Regions from separate parts of the Variovorax terrae genome, predicted to be linked through region 3. Evidence: predicted binding sites of a transcription regulator. Region 3 holds the regulator's gene; each other region holds the start of a gene.
The links. The regulator LexA, encoded in region 3, represses DNA repair genes until DNA is damaged. The targets are predictions, from matches to a motif close to ACTGTATNNNNATACAGT.
Positions count from the first base shown of each region.

Region 1: the regulator LexA is predicted to act here: its motif matches at 3,914-3,931, upstream of MMF98_RS05815 (PA0069 family radical SAM protein).
Region 2: the regulator LexA is predicted to act here: its motif matches at 4,107-4,124, upstream of MMF98_RS05605 (DNA topoisomerase IV subunit B).

Region 1 covers NZ_JALGBI010000001.1:1,234,314-1,239,578, reverse strand. The annotation lists gene MMF98_RS05830 (aromatic ring-hydroxylating dioxygenase subunit alpha) at 168-1,373, opposite strand; gene MMF98_RS05825 (2Fe-2S iron-sulfur cluster-binding protein) at 1,375-1,662, opposite strand; gene MMF98_RS05820 (Bug family tripartite tricarboxylate transporter substrate binding protein) at 1,669-2,673, opposite strand; gene MMF98_RS05815 (PA0069 family radical SAM protein) at 2,740-3,828, opposite strand; gene MMF98_RS05810 (DOPA 4,5-dioxygenase family protein) at 4,109-4,456, shown strand; gene cydX (cytochrome bd-I oxidase subunit CydX) at 4,565-4,687, opposite strand; gene cydB (cytochrome d ubiquinol oxidase subunit II) at 4,756-5,265, opposite strand, start outside.
Region 2 covers NZ_JALGBI010000001.1:1,178,580-1,183,844, forward strand. The annotation lists gene bamC (outer membrane protein assembly factor BamC) at 1-51, opposite strand, end outside; gene dapA (4-hydroxy-tetrahydrodipicolinate synthase) at 119-1,003, opposite strand; gene MMF98_RS05590 (class I SAM-dependent methyltransferase) at 1,038-1,607, opposite strand; gene MMF98_RS05595 (SDR family oxidoreductase) at 1,604-2,416, opposite strand; gene MMF98_RS23610 (hypothetical protein) at 2,472-2,597, opposite strand; gene MMF98_RS05600 (MFS transporter) at 2,826-4,043, opposite strand; gene MMF98_RS05605 (DNA topoisomerase IV subunit B) at 4,157-5,265, shown strand, end outside.
Region 3 covers NZ_JALGBI010000001.1:1,957,947-1,963,211, reverse strand. The annotation lists gene MMF98_RS09275 (DUF1993 domain-containing protein) at 1-122, shown strand, start outside; gene MMF98_RS09270 (hypothetical protein) at 133-474, opposite strand; gene MMF98_RS09265 (helix-hairpin-helix domain-containing protein) at 649-933, opposite strand; gene lexA (transcriptional repressor LexA) at 951-1,637, opposite strand; gene MMF98_RS09255 (asparaginase) at 1,716-2,651, shown strand; gene adk (adenylate kinase) at 2,829-3,485, opposite strand; gene kdsB (3-deoxy-manno-octulosonate cytidylyltransferase) at 3,674-4,447, opposite strand; gene MMF98_RS09240 (Trm112 family protein) at 4,444-4,626, opposite strand; gene lpxK (tetraacyldisaccharide 4'-kinase) at 4,607-5,265, opposite strand, start outside.

The sequences.
Region 1 (5,265 bases), 720 kb from region 3:
CGAAGCAAAGAAAAGTGAGTCGGCCGCCGGGCCGAGTCCCGGCCTGCAGGCGAGCCAGCCATCTAAGACAACGAGCAAAGAACTCCTGAATCCATAGCAAGAAACGACCGCAGCACAAGGACATCAGCCCGATTTCACCTCGAAATCAAGAAATCTCAAGCCTCAGATCACCCCACCAGCGGATCATGAAAATTCCCCGCCTCGAAGCGAATCATCGCCTCGGCCGGATCAAAGCTCACCCCCGCCGGGTTGCCCCCCGCGGCCAGCACGTCGAGCTGCTGCGCCAGCATGCGGCGCAGCATGGCGATGCCTTTGTCGGTGGTAGCCAGGTGCTCCTCCGAGTGGAAGGTGATGGCGCCCTGCCCCACCTGCGCCTCGTAGTCGCCCGGGTACTGGCGGTGCTCCTCGGGCGTGAGCTCGCGCCACAGCTTGCCGCCCTGGCGCGAGCGGAAGGCGGTGAGCTCGCCTTTCTCGCGCACCCGCGCCACGGTGTAGATGCGGAAATGCGTGTCGTCCATCGGCAGCACGAAGCCGATCGATTCCACCCGTGCGTACTGGCCCACGCGCGGGTTGGGCACCACGCGCAGCGTGGGCAGGCTGGCCTCGGTGACGCGGCGGAAGATCGAGCCGTCGTCCAGCGTGCGCAGCGAGGTCACCTTCACGCCGATCGGCGTGTAGTCGAAACTGATGGTGGGCGCGCGCAGCATCATGTCGGTGAACTGCACGCCCGAGAAGGTGCCGTGCAGCACCAGCACGTGCCAGGGGTCGACCACGTTCTCGTAGTGCTGCAGCCAGTTGCAGTCGATCACCACCGGGCCGCCGCCGCCGATGCTCTGGTCGTCGGCTTCCAGGAACTCGCCCTCGGCCAGGTGTTCGAGCGGCTCGAACTGCGGCAGCACCGGCTGGCGGTCCGGCGGGCCCATGTAGGTCCAGATCAGGCCATAGCGCTCGGCCACCGAGTAGCCTGGCTGCTGCACCTTGTGGCGCATCTTGCCGCCCTCGGGCTCGCAGGGCTGGTCCAGGCACTGGCCCTGCGGGCCGAACTTCCAGCCGTGGTAGCAGCAGCGGATGCCGTCGTCCTCGACCTTGCCGTAGATCAGCGAGGTGCCGCGGTGCGCGCAGCGCGGGTACAGCAGGCCGGGCTCGCCGTTGCCGGCGCGAAACAGGATCAGCGTCTCGCCCAGCACCTGCACCTCGCGCGGCGTGTCGCCAGCGTCCGTGGACAGGCCCACGGGGTGCCAGTAGCGGCGCAGCAGCTCGCCCATGGGCGTGCCGCGGCCCACGCGCGTGAGGTCGTCGCGCGAGGTCGGCGCGGGCAGCTCGTAGGCGTTGCGGATGGGGATGATCGGTCGGGGGTCTTGGCGGGCGTTCATGTCAGAGGTCCAGGGTCAGGGTGTCGGTATGGCTGCGCGAGCAGCAGATCAGCAGGGTCTTGCCGCTGGCCTTCTCGCTGTCGCTGAGCAGCAGGTCGCGGTGGTCGGGCGTGCCGGCCAGCACCCGCGTCTCGCAGGTGCCGCAGATGCCCTGCTGGCAGGAGCTGGGCACGTCGAGCCCCTCGAGCAGCAGCACATCGAGGATGCTCTCGCCCTCGCCCACCGCCACGGTGCGGCCCGAGCGGGCCAGCACCACCTGAAAGGCCTTGTCGGCCGTGGCTTGCGTCATGCGGGTTTACTCCGGCTGGATGCCGGCGGCCTTGAGCATGCCGGTCCACAGGGGAAAGTCGTGGTTGTAGATGGCCTGCAGTTCTTCGGGCGTGCCGGCGATCGGGTCCTGCCCCTGGTCGATCAGGCGCTGTGTCACGTCGGGCGAGCGGATGGCCGCCACGAAAGCCTTGTTGAGCCGGTCGATGACGGGGCGCGGCGTGCCGGCAGGCACGTACACGGCCACATAGCCCGCGAGCTCGAAGCCGGCAAAGCCCTGCTCGCCGAAGGTGGCCAGCTCGGGCAGGCCGCCCGAGCGGCGCGGGCCGGTCATGCCCAGCGCCTTGATGCTGCCGGCCCTCACCAGCGGCCGCGCGCTGACCGGGCTGGAGAAGGTGGTGTCGAGCACGCCGCCGCGCACGTCGGTCAGCGCGGCAACGTCGCCCTTGTAGGCCACGTGCTGCATGTTCAGGCCGTAGCGGGTGCGCAGCAATTCGCCGAACAGGTGTGCGGAGGAGCCCACGCCCCAGGAGCCGAAGCTGATCGGCCGGTTCTGCGCCTTGGCCCAGGCCGCGAATTCCTTGAGGTTGCTGTAGGGCGCCGTGGCCGGGCCGGCGAACATCACGCTGCCCAGCGAGACCATGGTCACGGGCGCGAAACTGGTGGCCGGGTCGTAGGGCAGCTTCTTGTAGACCGCGGCGTTGTTGATGGTGGTGGAGCTGGTGGTGATGAGCACCGTGTAGCCGTCGGGCGCGGCCTTGGCCACGGCATCCGCGCCGACGATGGTGGCGGCGCCGGGCTTGGCGTCCACCACCACCGGCTGGTTCAGCAGGGTGGCCACCTTCTCGGCCATGGCGCGCACGGCCACGTCGATCGCGCCGCCGGGCGCGAACGGCACGACCACGCGGATCGGCTTGGAGGGAAAGGCGTCCTGGGCTCGCAGCGGCCAGGCCAGGCCGGCGGCCGCGGTGGCGGCCAGGGCCTGCAGCGCGCGGCGGCGGCCGGGGGAGGAAGCGAAGGCGTCGTGGGTCATGGGTTGTCTCCAACGGGTTTGTTTTGTTGATAATATCAACCAAATTTGACCCGCGTCAATACCCGATCAGAACAGGTGGCCTTGCCCCGCGCCGCCCGGCGGGCGGAAGGCCCGCAGGTCGAGCGCGATGCGCGCGCGGTTGTAGCCCAGCCGGGCCGTGGCCTTCTCGAAGCGCTGGCGGATCAGCTCGGCCCACAGGCCGCTGCCCTTCATGCGCGTGGCGAAATCGCTGTCGTAGTCCTTGCCGCCGCGCATCTCCTGGATGCGCGCCATGATGCGGTCCGCGCGCAGCGGGTAGTGCAGCGCCAGCCACTCGCGGAACAGCGGGCTCAGCTCCCACGGCAGGCGGATCACGTTGTAGAAGGCGCTGCGCGCGCCGGCGTCCCAGGCGGCCTCCAGCACCTGCTCCATGTCCTCGTTGACGAAGGGAATCTGCGGCGACACGCTCACGCCCACCGGCACGCCCTGCTCGGCCAGCGTGCGCAGGGTGCGCAGCCGCCGGTGCGGCGCGGCCGCGCGCGGCTCGAGCTTGCGCGCGAGCTCGCCGTCGAGCGTGGTGATGGTGACGTAGACCGCCGCGAGCCGCTCTGCCGCCATCGGCGCCAGCAGGTCGAGGTCGCGCTCCACCGCGCTCGATTTGGTGACGAGGCCGAAGGCGTGGCGGGTTTCGTGCAGCAGCTCGATCACGGCGCGCGTGAGGCGCAGCTCGCGCTCCACCGGCTGGTAGCAGTCGGTCACGGTGCCGATGGCGAGGTGGGCGGGCCGGTAGCTTTTCCTCGCGAGCTCGGCGCGCAGCACCTGCGCGATGTTGCGCTTGGCGATGATCCTGGTCTCGAAATCCAGCCCCGGCGACAGGCCGAGGTAGCTGTGCGTGGGGCGCGCATAGCAGTAGATGCAGCCATGCTCGCAGCCGCGGTAGGGGTTGATCGAACGCTCGAAGTAGATGTCGGGCGAATCGTTGCCGGTGATGATGCTTCTGGCGTCTTCCCAGATCACCTCGGTCTGCAGCGGCGGCAACGGCGCCATGGCGCCTTCCTCGAGCGTGCCCCATCCGTCGTCGAACGCGGCGCGCGCGTCCTTCTCGAAACGGTGCGCCAGCCGCGAGGCGGCGCCACGGCCCTTGAGGGCCTGCACGGGGATGCGGACTTCATCCATCGCGGGTGCCTTCCCCGGCAAGCGCCCGGTGCGGCGCGTCGTTGGCCAGGGCCGCCGATGTGCGGCTTTCCGCATTCAAGAAAATACTGTTCATAAATACAGTATATTCAAGGAACATCAATATGCAAGCGGCTTGCAGCCCACCTCCTCTGACAGTTTTCGGTGAGAAACCCGGCGCCCGCCGGGCGCTGAAACGCGGGCGCCGCTTTGGCGGCACAATGGGCGAGACCGGTCCTCCGCAGGCCGCCGCCCGCCTGCGGCGGCACATCGACCCTCAGCCATGATTCCGAGACCCCAGAACCTTTACTCGAACTACCACGCCCATGTCTACTTCGGGCCGTCCACCGTGGAACAGGCGCGTGCGCTGTGCCACGCGGCGGGCGAACAGCTTGGCGTGGCGGTGGGCCGCGTGCACGAGAAGATCGTGGGCCCGCATCCGCACTGGAGCTGCCAGCTCGCGTTCGACCACACGCAGTTCGATGCCGTGATGGCCTGGCTGGAGCAGCACCGGCAGGGGCTGGACGTGCTGGTGCACGGACTGACCGGCAACGACCTCGAGGACCACACCACGCATGCCAGCTGGCTGGGCCGGCCGACGCCGCTGAACCTGCACGTCTTCGGCGGCTGAGCGGCCCCGGCGCAGTGCCCCGGTCGCTCGGGGATTGCTACAAAATCAATAGCACCCGATGACCGCTGCACGCGGACATCCAGGCAAAAACCCTCTGAAACTTCGGTCTCAGGGCTTGTCCATCTTGTCGTGGCGGATGGCCTCGTCCTCCATCAGCTCGAACCACATCGCATTGAGCACCGCAAAGGCCGCCGCCAGGGGCAGGCCCAACAACCAGGAGAAGTACCACATCTCAACAATCCTTTCTCAAGCCCCGCGGGGCAGCAGCGGCATGGAGCGGACCCGTTGCGGGGCCAGGCTCAATACGCATGGCCACGCTCGTCGCGGATGGCCTGCTCGTCCACCTTGCCCCACAGCACCTTGTAGACCCAGGAGGTGTAGGCCACGATCAGCGGGATGAAGATCGCCGTCACCACCAGCATGATGAACAGCGTCAGGTGGCTCGACGACGAATCCCAGACCGTGAGGCTGGCGCGCGGGTTCAGCGAGGACGGCAGGATGAACGGGAACATCGAGACGCCGACGCTGAGGATGATGCCGGTGATGCCCAGGGCGCTGCTCAGCAGGGCCAGCACCGGCCGGCGCAGGCGCAGCCCGAGCAGCGCCAGCAGCGGCCCCGCCAGGCCCAGCAGGGGCGCGAGCCACAGCCAGGGATGCGCAGCGTAGTTGGCGAACCACGCGCCGGCATGCCGCTCGGCGCCCTTGAGCAGCGGGTTGGAGGGGCCGGTCATGTTGGCCGGACCGGTCAGCCGGTAGCCGTCGATGAAGAACCAGAGCAGCACGCCGGCCAGCGCGTACAGCGCCACCGT
Region 2 (5,265 bases), 780 kb from region 3:
CTTGTAGTCGATCTTGTCGCCGTCCATGATGGTGCAGGCGGCCAGCGCCATCGAGAGGCCAAGCAGCCCGGCTCTTGCAAAATGATTCACGTCGTGTTCCTCGGAAGGGTCGGTACTGTCAGATCAGGCCGCTGGCGCGCAGGGCGCCTTCAACCACGGCTTCGTTGGCCTGGGCCAGCGGCGTCATCGGCAGGCGCATGGTGCCGCCGCACAGGCTCATGCGGGCCATGGCCCACTTGAGCGGGATCGGGTTGGCTTCCACGAACAGGTGCTTGTGCACGGGCATCAGCCTGAACTGGATCTCCATGGCGCGCCGGGCGTCGCCGGCCAGCGCCGCCACGCACAGTTCATGCATGGCGCGCGGCGCGATGTTGGCCGTCACGCTGATGTTGCCCTGGCCGCCGCACAGCATCAGGGCCACGGCCGTCGGGTCGTCGCCCGAATAGACGGCGAAGCCCTGGGGCACGTCGCGGATCAGCCACTGCGCGCGCTCGATGTTGCCCGTGGCTTCCTTGATGCCGACGATGCCGTGCACCTGGGCCAGGCGCAGCACGGTGTCGTGCGCCATATCGGCCACGGTGCGGCCCGGCACGTTGTACAGCACGATCGGCAGGTCGCCGGTGGCTTCGGCGATCGCCTTGAAGTGCTGGTACTGGCCTTCCTGCGTGGGCTTGTTGTAGTAGGGCACGACCTGCAGCTGGCAGTCGGCGCCGACGCTCTTGGCGAAGCGCGCGAGCTCGATCGCCTCGGCCGTCGAATTGGCGCCGCAGCCGGCCATGATGGGCACCCGGCCCTTGGCCTGCTCGACCGAGACGCGGATGATCTCGCAATGTTCTTCCACGTTGACCGTGGGCGATTCGCCTGTGGTGCCGACCACGCCAATGCAGTCGGTGCCTTCGGCGATATGCCAGTCGATCAGCTTGCGCAGGGTGGGGTAGTCCACGCTGCCGTCATCAAGCATCGGGGTCACGAGCGCCACGATGCTGCCGGTAATGGGTGTCATGTCCGCAGTTTTGAACGGTAAACGAGCATTTTACTCAGAGCCGGTGTCGCGCCGGCGGTTCCCCGGCGGGGCCTTCGCGCACGGCGGCGATGCGCTGCACGAAGCGCGCGGGCGCTTCCAGGAAACCGTCTTCGTAGGCCACCACGCGCAGGCCCTGGCAGGCCTGCAGCAGTTCGCCGGGGCGCAGCAGGAAATCCGGGCGCGCGGGCTTGCCCACGGTTTCGTTGCCGGCTGCGAAGGTTTCATAGAGCAGCACGCCGCCCGGCGCGACGCTGGCGGCGATGACCGGCAGCAGCGGCCGCCAGAGGTAGTTCGTGACGACCACGCCCTCGAAGCGGCGGCCGGCCAGGGGCCAGGGCCCGCCTTCGATGTCGACCAGCAGGGCCTGGCCGAGCGGCGCCACGGCCTCGATGGCCTGCGGCGAACGGTCGACGCCGACCACCGGGTGGCCGTGCTGCGCAAACCAGCGCATGTGGCGGCCCAGGCCGCAGGCCACGTCGAGCACCGTGCCGTGCGCGGGCACGAGGTGCGACCAGCGCCGGACCCAGGCGGAGGGGGCTTCGCTGCCGTGCGCCGGCGGCGGGGCGGGAGACTGCGTGCTCAATGCGGCTTGACCTCGTCCTTGAGCGCGGCCAGCGCCATCTTCTCCACCAGGCCGGGCGCCACGAGCTTCATGAAGCGGCCGAGCCGGCCCCTGGCCGTCATCACCACCTCGCGCTGGCGCCGCTCCATGCCCTCGAGGATCAGGCGCGCGCATTCCTCGGTGCTCATGGCGTCGTCCTCCTTGAGCCCGCTGGCACCGGCGGCCACGCCCTGGGCGTTGTAGCCGCGGTAGCGGATCTGGGTGGCCACCACGCCGGGGTAGGCCGTGGTGACACTCACGCCCGCGCCCCTGAGTTCGGCGCGCAGCGCCTCGAAGAAGCCGGTCATGGCGAACTTGGTGGCGCTGTAGGCGGTGCGCCCCGGGACGCCCATCAGGCCGGCCAGCGAAGACACGGCGACGATCTGGCCGCGCGTGGCCTTCAGGTGGGCGAGCGCCGCGTGGGTGCACCAGACGCTGCCCCACAGGTTGACGCGCATCAGGTTCTCGTACCAGGCCAGGTCCTCGGCCCGCACGTCCGAGAACAGCGCCTGGGCCGACACGCCCGCGTTGTTGATGAGCGCATCGAGCCGGCCGAAGGCCTGCATGGCGGCCGCGATCAGGGCGCGGCATTGGGCCTCGACCGAGACGTCGGTCTTCACCACCAGCACCTGCGCGCCCAGCTCGCGGCATTGCGCGGCCACGGCCTGCAGCGCCTCCTCGTTGCGGGCCGCCAGCACCAGGGCCGCGCCGGCCCCGTGCGTGCGCGCCAGTTGCCGCGCCATCTCGGCGCCGATGCCATCCGACGCACCGGTGATCACTATGGTTTTCATAGCAGGAAATGACCTATCTGCCTGGACCTCAGGCCAAAAACGTCTGAACCAGGCCCTAAAAGCAGGCCCAGACCTGGTTGGCGAGTGTGACCAGGAAGTCGGGCCGCGTGTACAGGGCAAACACTGCCAGCAGCACCGCCAGCGCGGTGCCGTAGGCCAGCAGCTTGCGGCCTGTTGTCATCTCAGCGCTCCATGAGCGCTACGCGCCGCCCGCAGCGGCTCCAAAGGCCGCGGAGCAGGCCATGCCAGTGCACCCGCGGAACCGGCTTGGCCGGGCCGCTGGGTGAGCCCCCTTGAGGGGGCTGAGAGGCCGCGGCTCCAGACCTGCCTGCGCAGGTCTGGACGGACTCGAAGAGCCACTGCCTCTGGCAGCGGCATCACGCCGCAGGCGCTTCGGGGGTGTTTCATTTCAAGCCCCCTGGGGCGCGGTGCGCCGGATCGCGTTTTCCTTGACCGGCAGGTTGACCAGGGCCGCGAAGATGCCCAGCGCGATCGCGATGTACCAGACCACGTCGTAGCTGCCGGTGCGGTCATACAGGTAGCCGCCCAGCCAGACGCCCATGAAGCTGCCGATCTGGTGGCTGAAGAACACGAAGCCGCTCAGCATCGACAGGTGCGCCACGCCGAAGATCTGCGCCACCACCGCATTGGTGGGCGGCACGGTGGACAGCCACAGCAGGCCCATCACGGCCGAGAACAGGTAGACGCTCGCCGGCGACAGCGGCGCCAGCAGGAACAGGCTGATGGCCACGGCGCGTGCGAAATAGATGAAGGCCAGGATGTTCTTCTTGGCCAGCCGCTGGCCCAGCGTGCCCGCGATGTAGGTGCCGAACACGTTGAACAGGCCGATCAGCGCCAGCGCGTAGCTGGCCACCTGGGGCGACAGGCCCTTGTCCTTGAGGTAGCTGGGCATGTGCACGCCGATGAACACCACCTGGAAGCCGCAGACGAAGTAGCCCGCCATCAGCAGCTGGAAGCTCGGGTACTTGAAGGCTTCGCGCAGCGCCTGGCCGATGGTCTGCTCGCGCCGCGGCGCGGCGCCGCCGGCGAAGCCCGGCTCGCGCAGGCCCCAGGCCAGCGGCACCATGAGCAGGGCGGCGAAGCCCAGCAGCGTCAGCGCTTGCTGCCAGCCGAAGCTGCTGATCAGGAAGCCCTCGGTCGGCACCATCAGGAACTGGCCGAATGAGCCGGCCGCCGCCGCGATGCCCATGGCCCAGGAGCGCTTGTCGGCCGCCACGTTGCGGCCGATCACGCCATAGATCACCGCGTAGGTGGTGCCGGCCTGCGCCGCGCCAATCAGCACGCCCGCCGTGCCCGCGAACAGCAGCGGCGTGGGCGAATGCGCCATGCCCATCAGGCCCAGCGCATAGAGCAGCGCGCCGCCGATGATGACGCGGAAGGCGCCGAAGCGGTCGGCCAGCATGCCCGCGAAGATGCCGGCGCAGCCCCAGGTCAGGTTCTGCAGGGCGATGGCGAAGGCGAAGGTCTCGCGGCTCCAGCCGTTGGCCTGGGTCACCGGCTGGAGCCAGAGCCCGAAGCCGTGGCGGATGCCCATGGACAGGGTCACGATGGCCGCGCCGCAGACCAGCAGCTGGGCCATCGACAGTTGTTTGGGTTGTGAACTCATGCGCAGAATGTAGCGATTTCGGGCCGAGGCTGCAGGCGGCCTCCGGGGTGTGCCGGCCAGGTGGCTGTATTTGTATCCAGTGGTTTGGGCGGCAAGCCACTACAATCCGCCCCATGGCTACGAATCAGGCAGGCAAACTGCCCTCCGACTATTCCGAAGGTTCGATCCGCGTGCTCAAGGGGCTGGAGCCCGTCAAGCAGCGCCCGGGCATGTACACCCGCACCGACAACCCGCTGCATGTGATCCAGGAAGTGCTGGACAACGCGGCCGACGAGGCGCTTGCGGGCCACGGCAAGAAGATCAAGGTCACGCTGCATGCCGACAGCTCGGTCAGCGTCGAGGACGACGGCCGCGGCATTCCCTTCGGCCTGCATCCCGAAGAAAAGGCGCCGGTGGTCGAGCTGGTCTACACCCGGCTGCACGCCGGCGGCAAGTTTGACAAGGGCTCGGGCGGCGCCTACAGCTTCTCGGGCGGCTTGCATGGCGTGGGCGTGTCGGTGACCAACGCGCTGTCCAAGCGGCTCGAGGTGGTGACGCACCGCGAGGGCTCGGCCGCCAGGCTGGCCTTCAGCGGCGGCGACGTGATCGAGCCGCTCGAGGTGCGCAAGCTCGAGGCCGGCGAGCGCAAGCAGGGCACCACCGTGCGCGCCTGGCCCGATGCCAAGTATTTCGAAACCGCCGCGCTGCCCATGGGCGAACTCACGCACCTGCTGCGCAGCAAGGCCGTGCTGATGCCTGGCGTGAGCGTCACGCTGGTCAACGAGAAGACCAGGGAAACGCAGCAGTGGCTCTACAAGGGCGGCCTGAGCGACTACCTGGTGCAGACGCTCAATGGCGACCCCGTCATCCCGCTGTTCGAAGGCAGCGGCCATGCCGACAAGAACGCCGACAACTTCGCCGAAGGCGAGGGCGCCGACTGGTGCGTGGCCTTCACCGAAGACGGCCAGCCGGTGCGCGAGAGCTACGTCAACCTCATTCCCACCAGCGCCGGCGGCACGCACGAAAGCGGCCTGCGCGACGGCCTGTTCAACGCGGTGAAGAGCTTCATCGAGCTGCATTCGCTGCTGCCCAAGGGCGTGAAGCTGCTGCCCGAGGACGTGTTCGCGCGCGCCTCGTACGTGCTGAGCGCCAAGGTGCTCGACCCGCAGTTCCAGGGCCAGATCAAGGAGCGCCTGAACTCGCGCGACGCCGTGCGCCTGGTGTCGAGCTTCGTGCGCCCGGC
Region 3 (5,265 bases):
CCTACCTCAAGCATTGGGTCCTGCCCAATTTCTTCTTCCATGTGACCACGGCCTATGCCATCCTGAGGCACAACGGCGTGGCGCTGGGCAAGACCGACTACCTGCTGGGCAGCCAGGCCTGAGCGTACCGCGTCAGTGCCGCGTGGCTTCGAGCGCGGCAAGCCGGTCCAGCTCGGCGCAGACATCGGCCATGCTGCCCGAGATCACCATGCGGCCCGCATCCGCCGGCGGGCGGCCGGCTTCGAGCACGCGCACCACGCGCAGCGGCCGGTGAATCCGAAGATTGGATGCTTTGGGGGCGGAGGTCCAGGTGCAGCGGTCATTGTCTGCTATGGGTTTGATAGCAGACGGGCTGGCGCGCCGGCCGGGCCGGCGTCCCGCGCGGGCCGGATGCGCCACGCCCGGCATGAGCCAGTGGGCCAGGGCCTGCAGTGGAGAGAAGAGGCCGCTGACGGCAAACAATGCGATTCCCATGTGAAACCTTTCCAGTCGGTGCGGGGCAGGGCCTTGCCAAGGGCGGGCGCTGTCTCGCGGATTGTCAAAAACAGAGGTTGAACACAGGCAGGATTGCTGAACCAGCCGCTGCGCCAGGGTGATGGCCTGTGACTGCCATACGCCCGCCACCTGGCGCTGCGGAAATTTTCTTGTCTAGAGATCCCTGTACAAGCTCTTTCTTTGCGCCGTGTAGTGCCACCAGGGCGCGGGCGCTGCACCGTTCATGAAGTCGACCGCAGCCATGAAGGTGTCGAGCACGCACGGATCTTGGCGCTGGTGCGTGGCGCGGTTGAGCGACCGGTACAGCGCCAGCGCATCCCGGCCTTGCAACTGCTGCGGCTGGTGGATGCCGATCAACCGCAGATCGCTGGCGATCGCGCGGCCGATGTTGGGGATGTCCTCCAGGGCCTGGGCCTGCTGCGCCGTTGCCGCCTTCATGGGAATGCCTCGCTCGCCTACATCAGCATGGTGTTGCGGATCAGGCCGACGGCCAGGCCTTCGATCTCGAAGGGCTCGCCGGGCTCGACGATGATGGTCTGGTAGTCGGGGTTCTCGGCGTGCAGCTCGATCAGGTGCTTGTTGCGCTTGAAGCGCTTGACCGTGACTTCGTCGCCCAGGCGCGCCACCACGATCTGGCCGTTCTTGGCGTCCTTGCCGGCCTGCACGGCGAGCAGGTCGCCATCCATGATGCCGGCGTCGCGCATGGACATGCCGCGCACCTTGAGCAGGTAGTCGGGCCTGCGCTGGAACAGGCTGCTTTCGACGTAGTAGGTCTGGTCCACATGCTCCTGCGCGAGAATGGGCGAGCCGGCGGCCACCCGCCCCACCAGGGGCAGGGCCAGCTGGGCCAGGCTGGGCAGCGGCAGGGAGAACTGCTTGATGCGCGACTCGTTGATGGAGCGCAGCGTGTCGCTCTTGAGGCGGATGCCGCGCGAGGTGCCGCTGACCAGCTCGATCACGCCCTTGCGCGCCAGCGCCTGCAGGTGCTCCTCGGCGGCGTTGGCAGACTTGAAGCCGAGCTCGGCGGCGATCTCGGCCCGCGTGGGCGGCGCGCCGGTGCGGGCGATGGCGCTCTGGATCAGGTCCAGAATCTGCTGCTGGCGGGCGGTGAGTTTGACGGGAAACTGCGGCAGGTCGATCATGGCGGCTCCTTGGGGGCACATCACTGTCTTAATATCCAGTAACTGTATTTTTAACCAGTTTTTGAAAGTTTGCAAGCGATGGCGCAAAAGATTGTGGTTCTGGGCACCGGCGGCACGATCGCCGGCACGGCCGCGACGGCGGGAGACAACATCGGCTACACCGCTGCGCAGGTTGGTGTGGAGCAGCTGGTGGCGGCCCTCCCGGCGCTGCGCGGCGTGCCGCTGCTGACCGAACAGGTGGCGCAGGTCGACAGCAAGGACATGGATTTCGGCATCTGGGCCGCGCTGGCCCGGCGCTGCGCCCATTGGCTGGCCCAGCCCGAGGTGCAGGGCATCGTCATCACGCATGGCACCGACACGCTGGAGGAGACCGCGTACTTCCTGCAATCGGTGCTGGCGGCCGCCAAGCCCGTGGTGCTGGCCTGCGCCATGCGCCCGGCCACGGCCCTCTCGCCGGATGGCCCGCAGAACCTGCTGGACGCCGTAGCCGTGGCGCGCACGGCGGGCGCGCATGGCGTGGTGGCCGTGTGCGCGGGCGTGGTGCACGGCGCGCTGGAGGTTCGCAAGGCCCACACCTACCGGCTCGATGCCTTCAGCTCGGGCGAGGGCGGGCCGCTCGGCTATGTCGAGGAAGGCGCTGTGCGTTTGACGCGAAATTGGCCAGAGGTCCAGGCGGGGTGGTCATTAGATGCTATCGAAAAGATAGCGAACGAGGCGACCTGGCCGCGCGTGGAAATCGTCATGAACTATGCCGGCGCCAGCGGCGCCGTGGTGCGGGCGCTGGTGCAGGACGGCGTGCAGGGCCTGGTGGCGGCGGGCACCGGCAACGGCAGCCTGCACCATGAACTCGAAACCGCTTTGCTCGACGCGCAGGCTGCCGGCGTGAAGGTGGTGCGCGCCACGCGCTGCGCCGACGGGCGCGTGCTGCCCAGGCCCGGTGACGCCATCGCCGATTCGCAGGGGCTGTCGCCCGTGAAGGCGCGCGTGGCGCTGCTGCTGGGGTTGCTGCGCTAAGGGGATTCGTTGCTGCCGGGCCGGCCCCGGAAAGAAAAACGCCCCGGCAGGCGGGGCGTGGATTTCATGGTGGGTCGCACGGCTCGCGGCCTAGTCCAGGGCCACCGCGGAACCGGCTCTGCCGGGCCGCTGGTGGCGCCCCCTTGGGGGGAGGCGCCGTAGGCGCTTCGAGGGGGCTCAGCCCGCCAGTGCCTGCAGTGCGCGCGCGGTGATCTCGTCCACCGTGCCCAGGCCGCTGATGGCGCGGTAGCGCGGCGCGGCGGCCGGTTCGGCTGCGGCCCAGGTGCTGTAGTAGTCCACCAGCGGGCGGGTCTGGGCGCTGTAAACCTCCAGGCGCTTCTTGACGGTGTCTTCCTTGTCGTCGTCGCGCTGGATCAGCGGCTCGCCGGTCACGTCGTCCAGGCCCTCGGCCTTGGGCGGGTTGAACTTGACGTGGTAGGTGCGGCCCGACGCCGGGTGCGAGCGGCGCCCGCTCATGCGCTCGATGATGGCGTCGAACGGCACGTCGATCTCCAGCACGTAGTCGAGCTTCACGCCGGCGGCCTTCATCGCGTCGGCCTGCGGGATGGTGCGCGGAAAGCCGTCGAACAGGAAGCCGTTGGCGCAGTCGGGCTGGGCGATGCGTTCCTTCACGAGGCCGATGATGATGTCGTCGCTGACCAGGGCACCGGAATCCATCACGGCCTTGGCCTGCAGGCCCAGCGGCGTGCCGGCCTTGACGGCGGCGCGCAGCATGTCGCCGGTGGAGATTTGGGGAATGCCGTACTTCTGGCAGATGAACGCGGCTTGCGTTCCCTTGCCGGCACCGGGGGCGCCCAACAAAATCAGTCTCATGAAAATCCTCGGATGGTTTGCAATCGGCCTGCGCTGTGGGCCGCCGGGGCTGGATCCCGTCATCAGGCCGTCACGCGTTATTGCCGCCGAGGATAGCATGCGTGAGCTTCACCTCCGCTGACAGCGCAGGCTGCGGCGGGGCCTCTCAAACCCGGGAAAGCGCTAGGCCCGTCCGGTCCTGCGAGCGCTCACAACAGGCGGCGCACGCGCTCCAGGTCTTCGGGCGTGTCCACCCCCGGGCCGGGCGCGTGGGGCGTGACATGCACCGCGATGCGGTGGCCGTGCCAGAGCGCCCGCAGCTGCTCCAGCGCCTCGGTGATTTCGAGGGGCGCTTGCGCCAGCCGCGGAAACTCGCGCAGAAAGCCCACGCGGTAGCCGTACAGGCCGATGTGGCGCAGCGGCGGCGGGCCCGGGGGCAGGGCGCCGAGGCCCTGCGCGAAGCCGTCGCGCCACCAGGGGATCGGGGCGCGGCTGAAGTACAGCGCCAGGCCGGTGGCGTCGAGCACCACCTTGACGACGTTCGGGTTGGCGAACTCGGCGGCGTCGCCGATGGCATGCGCGGCCGTGCTCATGCTGGCCTCGGGGCGCGCTTGCAGCAGGCGGGCCATCTCGCCGATGAGGCTGGGCTCGATCAGCGGCTCGTCGCCCTGCACGTTGACGACGATGGCGTCGTCGGACAAGCCCAGCCGCTCGCAGGCTTCGGCGAGGCGGTCGCTGCCCGAGGGATGGTCGGTGCGGGTCAGCACGGCGTCGATACCGTGCAGCCGGCAGGCTTCGAGGATGGCGGCGTCGTCGGCCGCCACCACCACGCGCAGCGCGCCGGACTGCTGCGCGCGCTGCGCCACGCGCACCACCATGGGCAGGCCGCCGAGGTCGGCCAGCGGCTTGTTCGGCAGGCGGCTGGAGGCCAGCCGGGCCGGGATCAGGACGGTGAAGGCGGCGGGCGCGCCGGCGCCGCTCACAGTCCGAGTTCCTCGTCGCTCAGGGTGCGGGCTTCGTTTTCGAGCAGGATCGGAATGCCGTCGCGCACCGGGTAGGCCAGGCGGGCGCTGCGCGAGACCAGCTCCTGCGCCTCGCGGCGGTATTCGAGCGGGCCCTTGGTCACGGGGCAGACCAGCAGTTCAAGGAGTTTGCTGTCCATTCAGGGGTTCTCGTGAAGATGCATCGGGCGATGATAGCCGCGCCCGTGGCGCCTCGGGCAGCAGTTGGTCGAGCGCCTGCAGGAACGCAGGCTCGGGCTCGAAGTAAAGGGGCACGGCCAGCGCCCCGGGCTCGGTGCGCCACAGCTTCACGGCATCTTTTTCGGTGCAGATCAGCGGAAGGTCCTCGTCGGGCGGTCGTTTCCAGCTATCAAAATCATAGTGATCGGGCAGCGCGAGGGTGCGCGCGAGCTGCAGGCCCTGCGCGCGCAGCATGTCGAAGAAGGCCTCGGGCCGGGCGACGGCGGCCAGCGCCAGCAGCGGCCGGCCGCGCAGCGCGGCCAGCGCCAGCCGGCTGCCGTCGGCGCGCACGGCCTCGGGCGCCAGCGCGCGGCGCGCCGTGAAGCCGGCAAAGGCCGGCCGGGCGCCCGAGTGCAGCACCAGGGCCGGAGCCGGCGCGGCGCGGCGCGGCCAGGGCTCGCGCAGCGGCCCGGCGGGCAGCAGCAAGCCGTTGCCGGTGCCGCGGTCGTCGAACATGCAGATCTCGATGTCGCGGTGCAGGGCCAGGTGCTGCAGGCCGTCGTCGCAGACGATCACATCGGTGGCCGGATGCGCCGCCAGCAGGGCGCGGGCGGCGTCCA